DNA from 2 places in the Streptomyces sp. NPDC052496 genome. Region 1 is predicted to be linked to the other one. Evidence: riboswitches for the same ligand, from Rfam matches in the RefSeq annotation. Region 1 holds a riboswitch; the other holds the start of a gene.
The links. Region 1 has a riboswitch for cobalamin ahead of AB0L45_RS31880 (prenyltransferase/squalene oxidase repeat-containing protein). Riboswitches for the same ligand answer to the same signal wherever they lie in the genome.
Positions count from the first base shown of each region.

Region 2: it holds a riboswitch for cobalamin, as region 1 does, so the genes downstream of both, AB0L45_RS23225 (CoA-acylating methylmalonate-semialdehyde dehydrogenase) here and AB0L45_RS31880 (prenyltransferase/squalene oxidase repeat-containing protein) in region 1, are expected to answer to the same signal.

Region 1 is NZ_JBFAUH010000029.1:43,910-54,657, reverse strand. Features, by position in the region: gene AB0L45_RS31910 (steroid 3-ketoacyl-CoA thiolase) at 1-820, shown strand, start outside; gene AB0L45_RS31905 (transglycosylase SLT domain-containing protein) at 893-1,336, opposite strand; gene AB0L45_RS31900 (ECF transporter S component) at 1,630-2,538, opposite strand; gene AB0L45_RS31895 (ATP-binding cassette domain-containing protein) at 2,535-4,358, opposite strand; gene AB0L45_RS31890 (CbiQ family ECF transporter T component) at 4,355-5,485, opposite strand; gene AB0L45_RS31885 (SCO2322 family protein) at 5,458-6,186, opposite strand; gene AB0L45_RS31880 (prenyltransferase/squalene oxidase repeat-containing protein) at 6,186-7,508, opposite strand; cobalamin riboswitch at 7,714-7,912, opposite strand; gene AB0L45_RS31875 (MBL fold metallo-hydrolase) at 7,994-9,067, opposite strand; gene AB0L45_RS31870 (aldehyde dehydrogenase) at 9,227-10,678, shown strand; gene AB0L45_RS31865 (ferredoxin) at 10,691-10,748, shown strand, end outside.
Region 2 is NZ_JBFAUH010000017.1:147,458-158,205, forward strand. Features, by position in the region: gene aceA (isocitrate lyase) at 1-258, opposite strand, end outside; partial or broken gene AB0L45_RS23220 (short-chain fatty acyl-CoA regulator family protein) at 588-1,996, shown strand; cobalamin riboswitch at 2,119-2,299, shown strand; gene AB0L45_RS23225 (CoA-acylating methylmalonate-semialdehyde dehydrogenase) at 2,505-4,004, shown strand; gene AB0L45_RS23230 (acyl-CoA dehydrogenase family protein) at 4,019-5,227, shown strand; gene AB0L45_RS23235 (enoyl-CoA hydratase/isomerase family protein) at 5,224-6,327, shown strand; gene mmsB (3-hydroxyisobutyrate dehydrogenase) at 6,324-7,313, shown strand; gene AB0L45_RS23245 (enoyl-CoA hydratase) at 7,310-8,116, shown strand; gene AB0L45_RS23250 (DUF262 domain-containing protein) at 8,235-10,748, shown strand, end outside.

The sequences.
Region 1 (10,748 bases):
GGAGGCGATGTCCCGGGTGCCGCTCGGCAGCGGCTCCAAGCACGGGCCCGGCAAACCCTGGCCGGACGAGTGGAACGTGGACCTGCCCAACCAGTTCGAGGCCGCCGAACGCATCGCCCGCAACCGGGGGCTGACCCGCGAGGACGTCGACGCGCTGGGGCTGCGCTCGCAGGAGCGGGCCGCGGCGGCCTGGGCCGAGGAGCGCTTCAAGCGCGAGACGTTCGCGGTGCAGGTGCCGACCACGGAGGAGGAACAGGCCGCCGGGCAGGGCATGTGGCGGCTCGTGGACCGCGACGAAGGATTACGCGACACGAGCATGGCGGCGCTCGCCGGGCTCAAACCGGTCATGCCGACCGCGGTGCACACGGCGGGCAACTGCTCGCAGATCTCCGACGGCGCGTGCGCGGTGATGTGGGCGTCCAAGCGGATGGCCCGCGCGCTGAAACTGCGGCCGCGCGCCCGGATCGTCGCGCAGGCGCTGGTCGGCGCCGACCCGCACTACCACCTCGACGGGCCCGTCGACGCGACGCGAGCCGTGCTGGGCAAGGCCGGGATGTCGCTCCAGGACATCGACCTGGTCGAGATCAACGAGGCGTTCGCGTCCGTCGTGCTGTCCTGGGCCCGCGTCTTCGACCAGGACCTGGACAAGGTCAACGTGAACGGCGGAGCCATCGCCCTGGGCCACCCGGTCGGCGCCACGGGCGCCCGCCTGATCACCACGGCGCTGCACGAACTGGAACGCACGGACAAGGAGTTCGCGCTGATCACGATGTGCGCGGGCGGTGGACTGGCGACGGGGACGATCATTCAGCGGCTGTGAGGGGCGGGCGCGCGGAAGCGGCCGGCACCGGGGGTGCCGACCGCTTCGGGGGAGGTGCTGCCGCTCAGTGGCTCAGTACCAGTTGTGGGACTGCCAGAACTTCCAGGCGTCGCAGGGGCTGCCGTACGTGGAGTTCATGTAGTCCAGGCCCCACTTGATCTGGGTCTCCGGGTTGGTCTTCCAGTCCGGGCCCGCCGAGGCCATCTTCGAGCCCGGCTGCGCCTGTACCAGGCCGTAGGCGCCGCTGGACGGGTTGGTGGCGGTCGGATCCCAGCCGCTCTCCCGCTCGACGATGTTGCTGAAGCACTGGTACTGCGCCTGGTCCGGGATCAGCTTGTGCGCCGCGGCCTTGGCGTCGCTCGCGCTCGCGGCGGACGGTGCCTGCGCGGGGGCGGCGGCCTGGGCCGGCGTGGCGCCGAAGGCGGCGGCCGAGGCACCCAGGGCGACGGCACCGGCGGCGACGACGGCCTTCTTGTGGGCGGCAAGACGGGTGATCGTGGACGGGGTGACGCTCACGGGAGGAGAAACCTTCCGACGGGTGCAAGGGGCGCCGCCGAGGCTGCGGCCAGGGGGGAAGAAGCACGCTGCGCTCGGCGACGACATCCACCCTGGGAAGTGGTCGGGGGGCTTGGCAATACCCGTACGTACTAGTGGATCTCGCACCCTGGGTGGAAGGTCCCGCCTGTTCCGGCCCGAGGGGGAGGGGATCGACGAGGGTGCGGGGTCTACGAAGGGCGGTCGTACCGGGGCGGAAGTCCTGTGGGTGGGGTCACAGGGACAGGGCAGTGAGTAAGGGTCACAGTGGAGGTTCAGGGATTACGGCCCGGGTCCGGTCCGAACGTCGCCGGGGCGTCGAAGGCCGCGCGGCGCGTGGCGCGGCGCAGGGCCTTGAGGAGGGTGCCGCCGAGGGTGAGTGTGAGGACGACCGTGACCAGGGCCCGGGGCAGGTCCCAGCCCAGTGAGGTGGCCAGGCAGTAGGCCACGAAGCGCGCCAGGTTGTCGGGCAGCGGATCGCCCGGCACGAAGGAGACGCCGGTGGCCATGCCGCCGATGTAGGGCCAGCCCTGGAGGTTCATGAGCAGGCCGTACAGGACGGCGGAGACCGCGCCGTACGCCGCGAGCACGGCCAGTTCGCGGCGGCCGCGCAGCCGGTCAGGACCCGGCAGCAGGCCCGCGCCCGTCGCCACCCACCCCATCGACAGCATCTGGAACGGCAGCCACGGCCCCACGCCGCCCGTGAGCAGCGCGGAGGCGAACATCGACACCGAGCCGAGCACGAACCCGAAGCCCGGCCCCAGCACCCGCCCGGCCAGCACCATCAGGAAGAACATCGGCTCGATGCCGGCGGTGCCCGCGCCCAGCGGACGCATCGCCGCGCCCGCGGCGGCCAGTACGCCGAGCATGGCGATGGCCTTCGCGTCCAGACCGGGCGCGCCGCCCGCCGCCGAGGGCGCCGAGGTGTCGGCGATCGTGGCCATGACGACGGCGAGCAGCAGCGGCAGCAGCCCCGCGAACAGCCACGGCGCGTCCTTGGAGTGCGCCAGGCCGGAGGCGGAGTCGGCCAGCAGCGGCCAGCCGAAGGCCATCACGCCGATGACGGTGATCAGGGCGAGCGCGGCGACGGCCCGCGGGCCCAGCCGTACGGCCCGCGCCTGCCGGTCCGGCGGCGCGGCGGGGGGCGAGGGCGGGGAGGACGGCGAGGGGAGCGTACGGGTCATGCCGTGGCCTCCAGGGCGTGTGCGACCTGCGGCACGGTGAGCCACGGCAGCGGCGCGAGCACCTTGGAGACCTGCGGCGCGAAGGCGGGCGAGGAGACGACCACCTCGGCGGTCGGACCGTCCGCGACGACCTCGCCGTCCGCGAGGATGACGACGCGGTGCGCCAGCTCCGCGGCCAGCTCCACGTCGTGGGTGGCCAGGACGATCGCATGGCCCTCGGCGGCCAGCCCGCGCAGCAGCGCCACGAGACGGCCCTTGGCCGCGTAGTCCAGGCCGCGGGTCGGCTCGTCGAGCAGCAGCAGCGGCGGGCGGGCGGTCAGGACGACGGCCAGCGCGAGGGCGAGCCGCTGCCCCTCGGAGAGGTCGCGCGGGTGGGTGCCGTCCTGCACGTCGGGGAGGAGCCGGGTGACCAGGTCACGGCAGGTGCCCGGGGCGGCGTCCGCGTCGTGGTCGGCGGCGGCGCACTCGGCGGCGACGGTGTCCGCGTACAGCAGGTCGCGCGGCTCCTGCGGTACGAGGCCGACGTGCCGCAGCAGCGTACGCGGCGCGGTGCGGTGCGGAACCGCGCCGCCGACGCGCACCGAGCCCGCCGCGGGCTCGTGCATGCCGACGAGGGTGGTGAGCAGGGTGGACTTGCCCGCGCCGTTGCGGCCCATGAGGGCGACCGTCTCACCGGCGCGTACGGTCAGGCCGACGCGGTGCAGGGCGTCGGTCCGGCCGCGCCGTACGGAGAGGCCCACGGCCTCGGCGGCGGGCTGGGCGCCGGAGGCGGCCGGAAGCGGTGTGGGCTCCGGCGCGGACGCCGCGCCCGTCCCCGTACCGGCACCACCGCCACGCGCGTCGCTCCCGGTACGGCTGTCGCGGCGGCGCCACCAGCCCGAACGCTTACGGGGAGCGGTCGCCGCTCCGGCATCCCCGGCACCACCGGCATCCACGGGTGCCACAGCACCCGAGGACCCCCCGGCACCCGAGGACCCCCCGGCACCCGTGCCCCCCGGCTCCACCCCCGCCAGCCGCTCCCGCAGCGATGTCGCCTTGCGGCGGGCGTCGCGTACGGACAGCGGCAGCGGTGACCAGTGGGCGAGCCGGCCCAGGGCCACCACCGGCGGGTGGACGGGGGAGACGGCCATGATGTCGGCGGGCGCGCCGACGACCGGGGGCGCGCCGGGCGCGGGCAGCAGGATGACCTGGTCCGCGTACTGCACGACGCGCTCCAGCCGGTGTTCCGCCAGCAGGACCGTCGTGCCGAGGTCGTGCACCAGGCGTTGCAGCACGGCGAGCACCTCTTCGGCGGCGGCCGGGTCGAGGGCGGACGTCGGCTCGTCCAGGACCAGCGCCTTGGGGTGGGTGGTGAGCACCGAGCCGATGGCGACGCGCTGCTGCTGGCCGCCGGAGAGCGTGGTGATGGCGCGGTCGCGCAGGTCGGCGAGGCCGAGGAGGTCCAGGGTCTCCTCGACGCGGCGCCGCATGACGTCCGGGGCCAGGCCCAGCGACTCCATGCCGTAGGCGAGTTCGTCCTCGACGGTGTCGGTGACGAAGTGGGCGAGCGGGTCCTGGCCGACGGTGCCGACCACGTCGGCCAGTTCGCGCGGCTTGTGGGTGCGGGTGTCGCGGCCGGCCACGGTGACGCGGCCGCGCAGGGTGCCGCCGGTGAAGTGCGGTACGAGGCCGCACACGGCGTTCAGGACGGTGGACTTGCCGACGCCGGACGGGCCGACGAGCAGGCACAGTTCGCCCTCCGGGACGGTCAGGTCGACGCCCTGGACGGCGGGTTCCGCCGCGTCCCCGTAGGTGACCGACACCTGGTCGAAGCGGATCACTGGTCGGACTCCTTCGGGTGCGGCGGCAGTGGCGCGACGAACGCCGGGAGCAGGCCCACCAGGACGCCGGCCGCGGGCCACAGCGGGAGGACGGGGGCGGTGAGCGGGACGGCGGGCGGGTGCAGGGCGGCCGGGTCGGCGGAGTTCGCCCAGATCATCAGGGCGGCCACCGCGATGCCGGAGCCCGACACGAGCCAGGCGCGCACGCCCCAGCGGTCGGGACGGTAGCGGCTGCGTACGGACCGGCGGCCGCCCAGCCACAGCCCGCCGAGGGCCGCGACGAGCCCGGCGGCCAGCACCGGCAGGCCGTACGCCGCCCCCGTGTCGGCCAGCAGCCCGTACGTACCGGCGCAGACGCCGAGCAGGCCGCCGAGGGTGAGCGCGGTGGTGGTGTGCCGTACGGCGGGCGGTACCTGCGCCGTACGGCCGTAGCCGCGCGCGTCCATCGCCGCCGCCAGCGACACCGAACGCTCCAGCGCGCCCTCCAGGACCGGCAGCCCGACCTGGAGCAGCGCCTTGACGCCGCGGTCCGGGCGGCCGCGCAGTCGGCGCGCGGCGCGCAGCCGCTGTACGTCGGCGACGAGGTTGGGGGCGAAGGTCATCGCGACCACGACCGCGACGCCCGCCTCGTACAGGGCGCCCGGCAGCGACTTCAGCAACCGCGCCGGGCTGGCCAGCGCGTTGGCGGCGCCGACGCAGATCAGCAGGGTGCCCAGCTTCAGCCCGTCGTAGAACGCGAACAGCATGCCTTCCGCGGTGACCCGGCCGCCGATACGCACCCCGCGCGCCCACTCGGGCAGCGGCACTTCCGGCAGCGTGACCAGGGTGTGCGTCCCCGGGATCGGCGAGCCGAGGAAGAACGCGAAGACCAGCCGGATGCCGATGACCAGCAGCCCGAGCTTGAGGAACGCGCCGTACGAGCGGGCCCACGGCGCGTCCGTGCGGCGCGCCGCGACGACGTACCCGGCGACACCGACCAGCAGACCCAGCAGCAGCGGATTGGTCGTCCGGGACGCCGCGGTGGCCAGGCCCAGCGCCCACAGCCACCAGGCGCCCGCGTGCAGCGCGGTGGAGCGGGTGGCGCGGGGGACGCGGGCGCTCACCGGCGGCGCCGGCGGGCCTGCCACCCGGCCGCCGCGCCCAGGACGGCCACGACGGCGAGGCCACCGATCAGTCCGGCGGAGGGGCCGCCCGCGTCGTCGTCCGCCTCCTCGCCCGAGGCGGAGGCGCCGTCGGAAGCCCCGGGCTCCGGTGAACCGGAGCCGCTCCCGGCCCCCGGCCCCGCCTTCTCCGCGCACCCCGCCTTCGGATATCCGGCGATGGCGCACAGCAGCGCGTTCGTGTCGTACCGCAGCGGCCCCGCGACGGCGGCCAGCGCGTCACCGACCGTCCCGTCCTCGGGCAGCCGCGCGCACTCCGTACGGACCGGCGGCGGATTCTCCCCGGCCGGTGCCTCCGCCTTCGTGCCGAAGTCGAGGACCAGGCCGACGCGCTTCCTGCCGTCCTGGGCGGGGGTCGTGCCGCAGATCGCGTCGAAGTCCGCGGCACGGCGCGGCTTGCCGGCCGCCTTCGAGTCGGCGCCGACGGTGAAGCGGAAGCCCGCCACGGCGCCGTCCCGGGGGCGGCTGGTGGCCGGGCCCTCGGTCGCGTACGACCAGCCGCCGTCCCCGGAGGCCGGGGCGCCGGCGGCGGGCCCGTCCCAGAACGACCAGTAGCGGTACTCCTGCGCCTGGGCGGGCGCCGCGCCCAGGCCGGTGACCGTACCGGCCAGGGCCAGGGCGCCGAGGAGGCGCGCGGAGCGGGAGCGGGGCAGCGGCGGGCGTCGCATCAGAGGCCGTTCTTCTTCCGGCGGCCGCTGATCAGGAACCCGATGCCCACGCACGCGACGAACACGACGCCGAAGACCCACCACGCGCCGGAGCCCTGCTCGTCCTGGTCCTTGGCGTCCTTCTCGGGCGCGGCGGACGGCGCGGAGCTGCCGGCCGGCTTGGGGCCGGTGGCGTTCAGCTGCGCGACCAGGTCGGCGCCGCCGAAGGCGCGCGGGTCGGCGCCCGCGGCGTGCGCGGCCAGCACCAGCTGCGCGTACGCGGCCGGTCCGGCCTCCTTGGCCCAGTTCGCGGAGTTCTTCTGAAGCCACTGCAACGGCTTTTGCGCGGCGGCACCGTGCCCGCCCGCGGCGAGTGCCACGACGGCATCGGCGGTGTTGCCGACGTCCGGCTGGTCCCCGGCGCCGGGCATCGCGGACTTCAGGTGCTGCCCGCCCGCGCCGAGCTGCGCGACCAGGTAGGCCGCGCCGCCTTCGGAGGCCTGCTGCGGGTTCCGCTTCGGGTCCTCGCCCCCGGCGCACTTCAGGGGCTCGACCGGCTCGTCGACGTCCTTGCCCGCCGGGTCCACCACGAAGCCCTTGCCCAGCCCGCCGAGCACGGCGGCGGCCGTGGCGTCCGCGTTCGGGGCCAGCTTGCCGTCCTTGGGCTGGAAGGCGAACGCGCCGCGCTCCCCCTCCTTCGCGTCACAGCCCAGCTGGAAGGAGACCAGCGCGTCGTACGGGGACTTGTCGCCCTTCTTGACGGACTCCGGCTTCTGACCCGCGGCCTGGAGCGCGCCGATCACCACGGAGGTGGAGTTGGCGTCGCTGGGCGAGCCGCTCATCGAGGGCCAGCCGCCGTCGTCGTTCTGTACCGACTTCAGCCACTTCACGGCCTTCTGTACGGCGTCGTCGTGCCCGCCGAGCGCGGCCAGCGCCTGGACCGCGGCACCCGTCTGGTTGGTGTCCCGCATCGTCTTGTCGTCGCAGGCCTTCGCCGGTTCGGCGCGGTACGCGCTGAAGGCGCCGTCCGCGCACTGCTGTCCGGCGAGCCAGTCGACGCCCGCCACCGACGGACGCACCCCGACGGTGCGCTGCGCGAGGAGGGCGAGCGACTGCCGCCACACGCCGTCGTACTGCGGGTCCTTGGTGCCGTACAGCCCGTCGGGCAGCTTCGACGCCTTGGCGGCGGGCGCGGGGGAGTCGGCGGCCGCCACCGGGGCACCGGCCGCGCACAGCACGGCGGCCCCGGCCAGCGCCGCGGCGGCGCGCCGCGCCAGGGCGGCGAGGGTGGGGGCCGTGGAAGCCCTGGGGGCCGGGGAAGCCTGGGAAGCCGTGGTGGCCATCGGGTCGGTGCCTCTCGGGTCAGTTCGCTGCGGTGGGTCCGCGGTGGGCCGGTGTGGGTGCTGCGGTGGGTGCGCAGCCGCACTCGGACGCCCCGCCGCCCGCCGGTCGGTGACCGGCCGCGGTGGCACCGGGCTCAGCTCCGCATACCTCGACGGTGCCGCGCACCGGCCGTCCGCGCGAGGAGGCGCGGCCTGCCGGTGGCGGGAGCCTTGGTCGTGCCCCAGCGGGTGCTCCGGCTCACCGGGCGTACGGGGCCCGGCGCGGACGGCCGGTGCGCGGGATCTTCTCACGGTCCCGGCGGCGGCCGGTGCGGCGGTGCCGTACGTCCCGGATCACGGTTGCGGGTCAGCGCCGGATTTCCACCGGCTTCCCCCGATCGGGCACAGGATGAAATTGTCTCGCACACCTTAACCGGCGGGCCGGGGGAGACCCGGGCACGGGCCCGCCACCCGGCGCTCCCCCCGCTCCGCCTGCCGCCCGCTCCTCACACCGCCCGGTACGTCACCGGCTCCGGCCCCGGCACCGCCTCCGCCAGCCCCAGCCGCACCAGCCGCCGCAGATGCGCCTCCGCCTCCGAGACGGCGATGTTCCGCGACCCGTACGGAATCCGCTCCCACGGCCGGTTCCACTCCATGGCCTCGGCGAGCTGCCACGGCGTGCGGGGCACGGCCAGCAGCGCGCGCAGGCCGGCCAGCCGCTCCTCGTGGTGGGCGAGGAGCTCGCGTACCCGGCCGGGCGCGTCGGCGAAGGCGTGCTGGTGGGCGGGGAGCACCTCGGCGGGCGCGAGCCGGGCGACGCGTTCCAGGGAGGCCAGGTAGTCACCGAGGGGGTCGGTGACCGCCGTGTCGCCCGGGTCCTCGTACAGCCCGATGTGCGGGCTGATGCCCGGCAGCAGGTGGTCGCCGGAGAAGAGCCGGCCGTGGCCGGGCCGCCGCGCCGGATGCTCCTCCTCCAGGTGCAGGCACACGTGGCCGGGCGTGTGGCCGGGTGTCCAGACGGCGCGCAGCCTGCGGCCGGGCAGGTCGAGGAGCGCGTCGGGGGTGATCTCCCGGTCGGGCAGCGCGGCGCGCAGCCCGGGGAGCTCGCGCACCTGTCCGCGGGCGCGGGCCAGGCGCAGCGGTGCCAGGTGACTGTCGGGTGCCCCGGCCGCGGTCAGCTTGGCGATCAGGTAGTCCAGCCACCGGCCGGGTTCGGCCTCGCGGGTGCGGCGTACGACGGCGGTGTCCGCGGCGTGCATGGCGAGCCACGCGCCGGACGCCTCCCGTACGCGGGCGGAGAGGCCGTGGTGGTCGGGGTGGTGGTGGGTGAGGAGGACGCCGTACAGGTCGGTGACCTCGAAGCCGCAGGCGGCGATCCCGGCGGTCAGGGTGTCCCAGGCGTCCGGGTCGTCCCACCCGGTGTCCACCAGGACCGGGCCGCGGCCGGTCTCCAGGAGGTGGACGAGGGTGTGGCCGAGCGGGTTGTCCGGTATGGGGACGGCGATCGACCACACGCCGCCCCGGTGGTCGGTCACCCGGGGTCCGCCCGCCGCCGTTCCGGTCCGGGCCGCTGCCGTCATCCGCCGCACCTCCGCCTCCGCGCGGACGCGCCGCGCCCCCGTACCGAGCATTGCCCAGCATAACTAGAACTGGTATCAGTCCTGATGCGGCGTCAGAAAATCTGCGTACCGCTCCAGGTGCGTGATCACCCACCGGTCGACCCGCAGGAGGCGGCAGCCATGAGCGCACTCGTCGAGTACGAACAGCTCTACATAGGCGGCGAGTTCGCCGACCCGGCCGGCGGCGGCACCATCGAGGTGGTCTCGCCGCACACCGAGCAGGTCGTCGGCCGGGTGCCGCACGCCTCGCGCACCGACGTGGACCGGGCCGTCTCCGCGGCCCGCGCCTCCTTCGACTCCGGGGTGTGGGCGGACGCGCCGCTCACCGAACGGATCGCGGTGGTCACGCGCATCAAGGACGCCTTCGCCGCGCGCAGCGAGGAGATCGCCAGGGTCATCAGCACCGAGAACGGCACCCCGTACACCTCGGGTGTGATGGTGCAGGCGCTGGCCTCCGTGCTGGCGTGGGACGCGGCGCTCACCGTCGCCCGGGACTTCCCGTTCGAGGAGCGCCGGGCCGGTGTGCTCGGGCCGCTGCTGGTGCGGCGCGAGCCGGCCGGTGTGGTGGCGGCCGTGGTGCCGTGGAACGTGCCGCAGTTCACCGCGGCGGCCAAGCTGGCGCCGGCGCTGCTGGCCGGGTGCTCGGTGGTGCTCAAGGTGTCGCCCGAGACACCGCTGGACGCCTATCTGCTCGCGGACATCGCGAGCGGGGCCGGGCTGCCCCCGGGGGTGCTGTCCATCCTCCCGGCGGACCGCGAGGTGAGCGAGTACCTGGTCGGGCACCCGGACGTGGACAAGGTGGCGTTCACCGGGTCGGTCGCGGCGGGCAAGCGCGTCATGGAGGTCGCGGCGTGCAACCTGACGCGGGTGACGCTGGAACTGGGCGGCAAGTCGGCCGCCGTCATCCTGCCGGACGCCGACCTGGACGCGGCGGTGGCGGGCATCGTGCCGTACGCGTACCTGGTCAACGGGCAGGCGTGCATCGCGCAGTCGCGCATCCTGGCGCCGCGCGAGCGCTACGACGAGGTCGCCGAACGCCTCGCCGCCGCCGCGTCCGCCCTGCGCGTGGGTGATCCGCTGGACCCGGCCACCGAGGTCGGTCCGCTGGTCACCCGGCGCCAGCAGCAGCGTTCGCTGGACTACGTCGCGCTCGGGCAGCGCGAGGGCGCCAAGATCCTGACCGGCGGCGGGCGGCCGGAGGGGCTGGAGACCGGCTGGTACGTCGAGCCGACCCTGTTCGGCGAGGTGTCCAGCGCCATGCGCATCGCCCGCGAGGAGATCTTCGGTCCGGTGATCTGCCTGCTGCCGTACGAGGGCGAGGAGGAGGCCGTCCGGATCGCCAACGACTCCGACTACGGGCTGTCCGGCTCGGTGTGGACCGCGGACACCGAGCACGGCATCGACGTGGCGCGGCGGGTGCGCACCGGCACGTACTCCGTGAACACCTTCAGCATCGACATGCTCGGCCCGTTCGGCGGCTACAAGAACTCCGGCATCGGGCGGGAGTTCGGGCCCGAGGGCTTCGGGGAGTACCTGGAGCACAAGATGATTCACCTGCCGGCGGAAGGGTGAGGGGAGGACCGCGTGAACGGCACGAGCGGCAAGGACGAGCGGGCCGGGGCGCCCGGCCGCTGGCACGTCG
Region 2 (10,748 bases), on a different contig from region 1:
GGCCTGGAGCCCGGCCTTGACCTGCTGCACGGCCTGGCCGCCGGTGAGCGCGCCGAGGGCGTGGAGGTAGTCCCGCTCGTGCAACTGGCGCCACAGGCGTTCGGCGCCGCGGCGGGCCAGGGTGTGTTCCTCGCGGACGCTGCCGGACAGCCGCACCACGTCGGCTGCGCTGTGCGTACGGGTGGTGCCCTGCCATCGTGGGTCGGTCGCCCACTGCCGGGCCAGTTCCTCGGCCGTCTTGGTACCTGCCTGTGCCATGACCATCTCCCGGGTGTTCGCTCGCGGCTGCTGCGTGACTGTTGGACGGGTGGCCGGCGAAGGGTGCGAATCTTCGGCACCGCGTGCCATACCTGTGCCCGTCATCTGCTGGCGTGCGGCCCCCGGACGTCCCGATGGCGCGGTGAGCAATGATGCCGGGGGCCGCCGCACTGCCGACTCTGGCAGTGGCACTCGGTGCCATCAACCGTGGCCCGTTGCCAAGTCCTGCCCCTCTTCGGCAGCCGAATTGCCAAGGTTGCGAAGGCCCGTGGCAGCCGCACGGCGGTTAGGGTCTGCGGGGTGACGGCAGCAGCGACCGAGGGGGCACCGTGAGCAAGGTCTACGCCGGGGCGCGGCTGCGGCGGCTGCGGGAGGAGCGCGGGTTCAGCCAGGCAGCGCTGGCCCGCGTGCTGGCCATCTCACCCAGTTACCTGAACCAGATGGAGCACGACTCCCGGCCGCTGACCGTGCCCGTACTGCTGCGGCTGACCGAGACGTTCGGGGTGGACCCCGGCTTCTTCTCCGAGCGCGACACCAGCCGGACCCTCGCCGACCTGCGCGAGGCCCTGGCCGACGAGCTGGCCGCCGGCCGGGTCTCCCCCACCACCTGTCGGAACTCGCCGCGCGGCAGCCCGCGGTGGCGTCCGTCCTGCTCGGCCTGGGGCGGCGCAACCAGGCGCTGACCGAGCGGCTGGCGGAGCTGGCGGAGGGCCGGGACGGCGGCAGCGCCGACCCGGCCGTGCCGCTGTCGCCGCACGAGGAGATCCGCGAGTTCTTCTACCGGCGCCAGAACTACCTGCACGAAGCCGACACCGCGGCCGAGGAACTCGCCGCCGAGCTCGGCATCCGCCCCGGCGAGGTGCAGCGCGCCCTGTCCGCCCGCCTCACCGAGCGGCACGGCGTACGCCTCGTCGACACGCCCGACGGGCCGCTGCACCACTACGACCCGGCCGCCCGGGTGCTGCGCCTGTCGGCCGGGCTGCGGCCCGGGCAGCGCGCCTTTCGCACGGCCACCCAGCTGGCGCTGCTGGAGGCCGGTGACGAGCTGTCGCGGCTCGCGTCGGAGGACTTCGAGGAGGGCACGACGGCCTGGTCGCTGGCCCGGATCGGTGTCGCGAACTACTTCGCGGCGGCGCTGGTGCTGCCGTACGGCCCGTTCCACGCCGCGGCCGAGGAGCTGCGCTACGACATCGAGCGGCTGACCGACCGCTTCGGCCTCGGCTACGAGACGGTGTGCCACCGGCTGAGCACCCTGCAACGCCCGCGCCGGCGCGGGGTTCCGTTCTCCTTCGTCCGCGTCGACCGGGCCGGGAACATGTCCAAACGGCAGTCCGCCACCGGCTTCCACTTCTCCCGCGCCGGCGGCACCTGCCCCCTGTGGAACGTCTACGAGGCGTTCACCGCGCCCAGCCGCATCCACGTACAGATCGCCGCCATGCCCGACGGCCGCCGCTACCTGTGGACGGCCCGCACCGTCACCCGGCACCGGGGCGGCTGGGGCGATCCCGGCAAGACCTTCGCCATCGGCCTCGGCTGCGAGATCCGGCACGCGTCCCGGCTGGTCTACTCCGACGGCCTGGACCTGGACAACGCCGCGGCGGCCACGCCCATCGGCATGGGCTGCCGGGTCTGCGAACGCCTCGCCTGCCCGCAGCGTGCCGTGCCGCCGCTCGGCCGGGCGCCGGCCATCGACGAGAACAGCAGTACGTTCGTGCCGTATCCCGTACGGGAAGGGTGACGGCCCACCAAGTCCGTCGAACCCACCGAGCCCACCGATCCTGCCGATCCGCCCGACCCACCGGCTTCCGCCGATCCCACCGGTCCCGCCGCCAGGCCCCCTGGACTTACTAGGACGCCCAACTATATGTTCGTGACGTAGGCCCGCGGTGCAGGGAAGCCGGTGCGAATCCGGCGTGGTCCCGCCACTGTGACCGGGGAGTGCGACGCCGAGCAACACGCCACTGACGCAGCTGCGTCGGGAAGGCGGGCGGCGCGCGGTGATCCGGAAGCCAGGATACCGGCCGTGGGTGTTCTTTCCGTGTTGTCCACGAGGATGGAGCAGACACGCATGGCATCGGTGCGTACCCACAGCCCAGGTGATCCGGCCCGGCCCGCGGCACCGCCCGCGCGCTGACACTGCCACGCCTTCCGCGTCCCACGGCCCCGTCACGGTCCGCGCGCCCCCGCGCCGGCCGTGGGCCCGGCCGTGCCATCCCCGGATCTCACCTGACGAGAGCAGGCCCTCCATGGTCCGAGAACTGACCCATTTCATCGGCGGCAAGCCCACACCGGGAACCTCGGGTGCGCACGGCGACGTGTACGACCCCAACACCGGCACCGTGCAGGCCCGCGTCCCGCTCGCGGACCGGGCCGAGACGGAGGCGGCGATCGCCGACGCCGCGGCGGCCCAGCCGGAGTGGGGCGAGTGGAACCCGCAGCGGCGCGCCCGGGTGCTGCTGAACTTCCTGCGCCTGGTCGAGGGCGAGCGGGACGCGCTGGCCCGGCTGCTGTCCGGCGAGCACGGCAAGACCGTCGCGGACGCGCACGGCGACCTCCAGCGCGGGCTGGAGGTGGTGGAGTTCGCGGCCGGGATCCCGCACCTGCTCAAGGGCGAGTTCACCGACAACGCCGGGACCGGCATCGACGTGCACTCGCTGCGCCGCCCGGTCGGTGTGGTGGCCGGGATCACCCCGTTCAACTTCCCGGCGATGATTCCGCTGTGGAAGGCCGCGCCGGCCATCGCCTGCGGCAACGCGTTCATCCTGAAGCCGTCCGAGCGGGCGCCTTCGGTGCCGCTGCGGCTGGCCGAGCTGTTCCTGGAGGCGGGGCTGCCGCCGGGCGTCCTCAACGTCGTGCACGGCGGCAAGGAGTCGGTGGACACGCTGCTGGAGGACCCGCGCGTCGAGGCGCTCGGCTTCGTCGGCTCCACGCCCGTCGCCGCGCACATCTACGCGACCGCCGCCGCGCACGGCAAGCGCGCCCAGTGCTTCGGCGGCGCCAAGAACCACCTGATCGTGATGCCGGACGCGGACCTGGACCAGGCGGTGGATGCGCTGGTCGGCGCCGGTTACGGGTCGGCGGGTGAGCGCTGCATGGCGGTCTCGGTCGCCGTACCGGTGGGCGAGGAGACCGCGGACGCGCTGGTGGCGCGGCTGACGGAGCGGGTCGGCAGGCTGCGCATCGGCCGTTCGGACGATCCGCACGCCGACTTCGGGCCGCTGGTCGGCCGGGACGCGCTGGACCGGGTCCGGGCGTACGTGGACCTGGGCGTCGCCGAGGGCGCGGAACTCCTCGTGGACGGCCGGGACTTCGTCCTGCCGGGACACGAGGGCGGCTTCTTCGCGGGCGCCTCGCTCTTCGACCGGGTCACCCCGGACATGCGGATCTACCAGGAGGAGATCTTCGGCCCGGTCCTGTCGGTGGTCCGGGCGGCGGACTACGAGGAGGCGCTGCGGCTGCCCACGGAGCACCCGTACGGCAACGGCGTGTCGCTCTTCACCCGCGACGGTGACACCGCGCGGGACTTCAGCCGCCGGGTGAACACCGGCATGATCGGCGTGAACGTGCCGATCCCGGTGCCGGTCGCGTACCACACCTTCGGCGGCTGGAAGCGGTCCGGCTTCGGCGACCTGAACCAGCACGGCCCGGACGCGGTCCGCTTCTACACCCGTACGAAGACCGTCACCTCGCGCTGGCCCTCCGGGGTCAAGGAGGGCGCGAGCTTCACCCTCCCGACGATGGGCTGAGCGCGATGAGCGTCATGACCACCACCACGGCTGCCTCGCTGACCTCGCTCACCGCCGACCAGCTCGCCATCGTCGAGACCACGCTGGACTTCGCGCAGGAGCACATCGCGCCGCACGCCGTGGCCTGGGACCAGGACAAGCACTTCCCCGTGGACGTGCTGCGCAAGGCCGCCGGGCTCGGGCTCGGCGGGATCTACGTACGGGAGGAGCACGGCGGCTCCGCGCTGAGCCGCGCGGACGGCGTGCTGGTCTTCGAGGTGCTGGCCACCGCCTGCCCGTCCATCGCGGGCTACCTCTCCATCCACAACATGGTCGCCTGGATGATCGACCGGTACGGCGACGACGCACAGCGCGCCCGCCGGCTGCCGGGCCTGTGCTCGATGGCGGACCTGGGCAGCTACTGCCTGACCGAGCCGGGCGCCGGATCGGACGCGGCGGCGCTGCGCACGCGTGCGGTGCGTGACGGCGACGCGTACGTGCTGACCGGCGTGAAGCAGTTCATCTCCGGCGCCGGGGCCTCGCAGGTGTACGTGGTGATGGCCCGTACCGGCGAGGAGGGGCCGGGCGGCATCTCGGCGTTCGTCGTCGAGCGGGACGATCCGGGGCTGTCGTTCGGTGCCGACGAGAAGAAGATGGGCTGGAACGCGCAGCCGACCCGGCAGGTGATCCTCGACGAGGTCCGTGTCCCCGCGGACCGGCGGCTCGGCGCGGAGGGCGACGGCTTCCGCATCGCGATGAACGGCCTCAACGGCGGCCGGCTCGGCATCGCCGCCTGCTCCCTCGGCGGCGGACAGAGCGCGCTGCACGCGGCGCAGGCGTACCTCGCGGACCGGGAGGCGTTCGGGGGCCGGCTGCTGGACGCGCAGGCGCTGCAGTTCCGGCTCGCCGACATGGCGACCGAGCTGGCCGCCGCCCGTGCGCTGGTGCGGCAGGCGGCCGAGGCGCTGGACCGGGCCGATCCGCAGGCGCCCCAGCTGTGCGCGATGGCCAAACGGTTCGCCACCGACACGGGTTATGCCGTCGCCGACCGTGCGCTGCAGCTGCACGGCGGCTATGGCTACCTGAGTGAGTACGGCATGGAGAAGATCGTCCGCGATCTTCGGGTGCACCAGATCCTGGAAGGGACGAACGAGATCATGCGCTTGATCGTGGCCCGCGGGCTGACCGGGGCGGGGACCGGCGGGGGCAGCCGCGCCAAGGCCGGAACGGGGGCCGCCCGATGACCGGCGACCACCCCGTAGGGGACGGCTCCGCGCCCGGCGCCTCCGTACTGCTGCGGACCGAGGGCCGCGCGGCCTACCTCACCCTCAACCGCCCCAAGGCCCTCAACGCCCTCGACCATCCCATGGTGCGCCGCATCGACGCGGCCCTGACCGAGTGGGAGGGCGACCCCGCGGTCGAGACCGTGGTGATCACCGGTGCGGGTGCGCGCGGGCTGTGCGCGGGCGGCGACATCCGCGCCATCCATGAGGACGCGCGGTCCGGGGCCGGCACCGCCTCCGCCGCGTTCTGGCGCGACGAGTACCGGCTCAACGCCCGTATCGCGCGCTTCCCCAAGCCGTACGTCGCCGTCATGGACGGCATCGTGATGGGCGGCGGCGTCGGCGTCTCGGCGCACGGCAGCGTACGGATCGTCACCGAGCGGTCCCAGGTCGCCATGCCCGAGACCGGCATCGGCTTCGTCCCGGACGTCGGCGGCACGTATCTGCTGGCGCTGGCGCCCGGCGAGCTGGGCACCCACCTGGCGCTGACCGGGACGGCCGTGGGCGCCGGCGACGCGCTGCTGTGCGGGCTCGCCGACCACTTCGTCCCTTCCGAGGCGCTGGAACCGCTGCTGTCGGACCTCGCCACCGCCCCGGTGCCCGAGGTGCTGCCGCGGTACGTGCGGGACGCGCCCGAGGGCGGCCTGGCGGCCCAGCGGGAGTGGATCGACCCCTGCTACGCGGCCGGCACCGTCGAGGAGATCGTCGACCGGCTGCTCGGCAGCGGCGTCCCGGAGGCCAAGGAGGCCGCCGAGACGCTGCTCGCCAAGTCCCCCACCTCCCTGAAGGTGACCCTGGCGGCGCTGCGCCGGGCCCGTGACCTGGGGCCGCTGGAGCGGGTCCTGGACCAGGAGTACCGCGTCTCGTGCGCGGCGCTGGCCGCGCCCGACCTGGTCGAGGGCATCCGCGCCCAGGTGATCGACAAGGACCGTACGCCGCGCTGGTCCCCCGCCTCCCTCGCCGAGGTCTCGGACGAGGACGTGGCCCGCTTCTTCGCCCCGCTCGGCGACGACGAGCTGGGACTCGCCGACGGCGCCGGGACGCAGGAGGTGCCGTGGTGAACGCGGAGGCACAGGGCGGGAGCGGCGCCCCCGTCCCGATCGGCTTCATCGGACTCGGCAACATGGGCGGTCCGATGGCGGCCAATCTGGTCAAGGCCGGTCACCGGGTGACCGGTTTCGATCTCGCACCGGAGGCGCTGGCGGCAGCGGCCGAGACCGGTGTCGAACCCGCCGGATCGGCACCGGCCGCCGTGGCGGACGCGGCCGTGGTGATCACCATGCTGCCCGCCGGACGGCACGTCCTGGCCCTCTACCAGGACGGCGGGCTGCTCGCGGCAGCCCGTCCCGGCACCCTGTTCATCGACTGCTCCACCATCGACGTGGCCGACGCCCGCGGCGCCCACGAGGCCGCCGTACGCGCCGGTCATCAGGCCCTGGACGCCCCGGTGTCGGGCGGCGTGGTGGGCGCCGAGGCGGGCACGCTGACGTTCATGGCGGGCGGCGGACCGGCCGAGTTCACGCGGGCCGAGCCGCTGCTCGCGGCGATGGGCAGGAAGGCGGTGCACTGCGGCGCGGCGGGCGCCGGGCAGGCCGCGAAGATCTGCAACAACATGATCCTCGGGATATCGATGATCGGGGTCAGCGAGGCGTTCGTCCTCGGGGAGAGCCTGGGCCTGTCCCACCAGGCCCTGTACGACGTGGCCTCCACCGCCAGCGGCCAGTGCTGGGCGCTGAGCGTCAACTGCCCGGTGCCGGGCCCGGTACCCGGCAGCCCCGCCAACCACGGCTACCGGCCCGGCTTCGCGGCCCCCCTCATGGCCAAGGACCTGGGCCTGGCCGCCGACGCGGTCCGCGCGGGCGGCGTACAAGCCGAATTCGGCCTACGCGCAGCCGAGTTGTACGCGGCGTTCGCCGAAGGCGAGGGCGCGGCGGACGACTTCTCCGGCATCGTCCGCACCATCCGGCAACGGTCCGGCACCGCGCCGCAGGCACAGCACACCGCCCCGGAAGCCCCGCAGACCGAGCAGAACGGAACACCCGCATGACCGACACCACTCCGGCCGCCACCGAGACCCAGCCCTACGAGACGATCCTCGTGGAGCGCACCGGCCGTACCGCGCTGCTCACCCTCAACCGCCCCGAGGCACTCAACGCCCTCAACCGCCAGCTCATGACCGAGGTCGTGGCGGCCACCGAGGAACTGGACCGCGACCCGGACATCGGCTGCATCATCATCACCGGCTCGGCGAAGGCGTTCGCCGCCGGGGCCGACATCAAGGAGATGCGGCCGCGCTCGTACATGGACATGTACCTCAGCGACTGGTTCACCGCCTGGGACCGGCTGGGCGCCCTGCGCACACCGACCATCGCCGCAGTGGCCGGCCACGCCCTGGGCGGCGGCTGCGAACTGGCCATGCTCTGCGACATCCTGCTCGCCGCCGACACCGCCGTCTTCGGCCAACCGGAGATCAAACTGGGCGTCATCCCCGGCATCGGCGGCTCCCAGCGGCTGACCCGCGCCATCGGCAAGGCCAAGGCGATGGACCTGTGCCTGACCGGCCGCACCATGAACGCGACAGAGGCCGAGCGGTCCGGGCTCGTCTCCCGCGTCGTACCGGCCACCGACCTCCTGACCGAGGCCCACACTGTCGCCGACCAGGTGGCGGCGATGTCCGCCCCGGTCACCATGATGGCCAAGGAAGCCGTCAACCGCGCCTTCGAAACCACCCTCACCGAGGGCGTCCGCTTCGAACGCCGCCTGTTCCACGCGGTGTTCGCCACCGAGGACCAGAAGGAGGGCATGACGGCGTTCGTGGAGAAGCGGGGGGCGGAGTTCAGGCACTGCTGAGGCCCTTCCGCAGTCGCGGCACGGCCGAAACGACCTCCCCCCTGGCAGTCGCTGGCTAAGGTGATCCTCTTGAAAGCTCAAGTGCATCACTGTAGTTGGCGACCGGGGCGAGGGATCGATGGAAGCACGGGAAACGACGTTCGAGCGGCTGATCCAGGGAGACAACCAGTTCCAGATCCCGCTGTATCAGCGCACGTACAGCTGGGACGCCAAGGACCACCAGCGACTGTGGGACGACTTGTTACAGCAGGTCACCGTGGGCACCGGTGACGCGCCGGCCGGGCACTTCCTCGGGTCGCTGGTGCTCGATCCCCGGCCTCCGCTGCCGGACACGGTCCAGCGGTGGGTCGTCATCGACGGGCAGCAGCGGCTGACGACGCTGATGTTGCTGGCCTGCGCGATCCGCGACCATGTGCGCGCCTTCGACGCCGGCCGGGCCGAACTCGTCCACCGCCGGTACCTGGTCAACGAAGAGGACTACACCGGGCTCGACGCTTACCGCCTGCTGCCGACCCAGGCCGACCGGCCGTCGTACCTCGCCTGCGTGAACAGCGACCCCACGGCGGGCGGGGAGGACAGCATCGGTGTCGCCTACCGGTTCTTCCGGGCCGCGCTGACCGAGTACGACCCGGTGGGCGAGTGGGAGGCGGTGCGCCACATCGACCAGGCGCTGCGCCACCGGCTGACGTTGGTGACGATCACGGCCGGGCCGCAGGACAACGCCTTCCGGATCTTCGAATCGCTCAACAACACCGGCAAGTCGCTCAGCCAGGCCGACCTGCTGCGCAACTACGTGTTCATGCAGCTGCCGGCCCTCGGCGAGCAGGTCTACGACCGCGTGTGGCTGCCGCTGCAGAGCGAACTCGGGCCGGAGCGGCTGACCATGCTCGCCTGGCTCGACCTGGTGCTCCAGGGCCAGAGCCGGCTGACCGTCAGCGAGGTCTACGAGGGACAGCGGCGCCGGATGGGCCGGATCGTGGCCGCGGCGGGCGAGGAGGGGCTGCGGGAGGACCTCACCCGGTTGCGCCGCCTCGGCCACCTCCTCCTGCGGGTCTTCGAACCCGACCGGGAACCGTGCGCGGAGCTGCGGGCGGTCCTGGAGCGGCTCGTGCGGTGGGGCGGCGAGGCGCACTACCCGCCCGCGCTCCATGTACTGGACCAGGTGGACCGGGGCACGACGGAGACCGCACAGGCCGTCGAAGCACTGAGCTGTGTGGAGAGCTTCCTGGTCCGGCGCATGATCTGCCGCGAACCCTCGCACAGCGTCCGGCAGATTCTGGCCGCCGTGCCTTCGGCACTGGAGCGGGACCGGCCGCTGCACGAGGCGATGCGGCGCTATCTGTCCGGACCGCGGCGGGGGTGGCCACGGGACGAAGAACTGGCCGAGGCGATCCGCACGCAGCCGTTCTACTGGCAGGGCAGCAGCCGGCACCGCGCCTACGTGCTGCGGCGCCTGGAGGAGGACTACGCGTCTCCGGAGCCCGTCGATTTCTCACGGGCCTCGACGTCGATCGAGCACGTCCTGCCGCAGCGGCCGGGACAGGAGTGGCTCGACATGCTGGCCGAGGACGCCGGGGAGGGGGAGCGCCCCGAGGAGCTGCACGAGGCGCTGGTGCACACCCTGGGCAACCTGACGCTCTCCGGCGAGAACGCCCGGCTGTCCAACCACCCCTACGAGCGCAAGCAGCAGATCCTCGACCAGAGTGCCCTGCGCATGAACCGGGAGATAGCCACCGCCGAGCGCTGGGGACGGCGGGAGATCCTGGACCGTGCCGGCCGACTCGCCGAACGGGCGGTGCGGATCTGGCCGGGACCGCCGGCGAGTGAGGACGCCCGCGCCGACGAGCGCTCGGAATGGCTGCGGCTGCGGAGGGTGCTGGCGGCCGTGCCGGCCGGGAAGTGGACGACGTACAAGGATCTCGGCACGGTCACCGGAGCGGGTTCCGCCCAGACCGTCGGCACCTATCTGGCCAAACACGCGGACGTCCCGAACGCGCACCGCGTGCTGAAGGCCGACGGCACATCCTCGCCCGAGTTCGCCTGGCTCGACGGGCGTACGGAATCACAGCAGGAGGCGCTGGAGCGGGAGGGCGTCCGGTTCAACGGCGCGGTGGCCGACGCCGAGCAGCGGCTGCGCACGGCCGAGCTGGCCGGACTCGCCGGGCTCGACGCCCCGGAGGAGCCCGCGGAGGGCACGGCGGCGCGACGTCCTGGCACCCCTGCCGACCGGCCGGACAACTTCGCAGCGCTGCTGCGCGCACATCATCCGGCCGTGGCCGAGGAGTTGTTGACTCTGCTGGGCAAGTGGGAAGCAGAAGGCGGCTGGCTCGGGTACGGAGCTGCCGCGGAGACCAGTTGCGCGCCCATGCTGCGGGAGGGGAGGGGGCCGCACGGCTGCCTCTGGCCGGTGAGCGTATACCCGCGCTCGGGAACCGTGGAGGTCGTCTTCGAATACCTCGCCAAGCGGGAGCCCTTCACCCGGCCCGGACTCCTGGCCGAACTGCGCGACCGGCTCCAGACGATCCCCGGCGTGGTACTGGCCGTCCCCGACGACGAACTCCCCAGGCGGCGGCCGAGCTTCCCGCTGGAGGCGCTGCGCGGCGACGGGCTGGTCCGTTTCGCCGAGACGCTG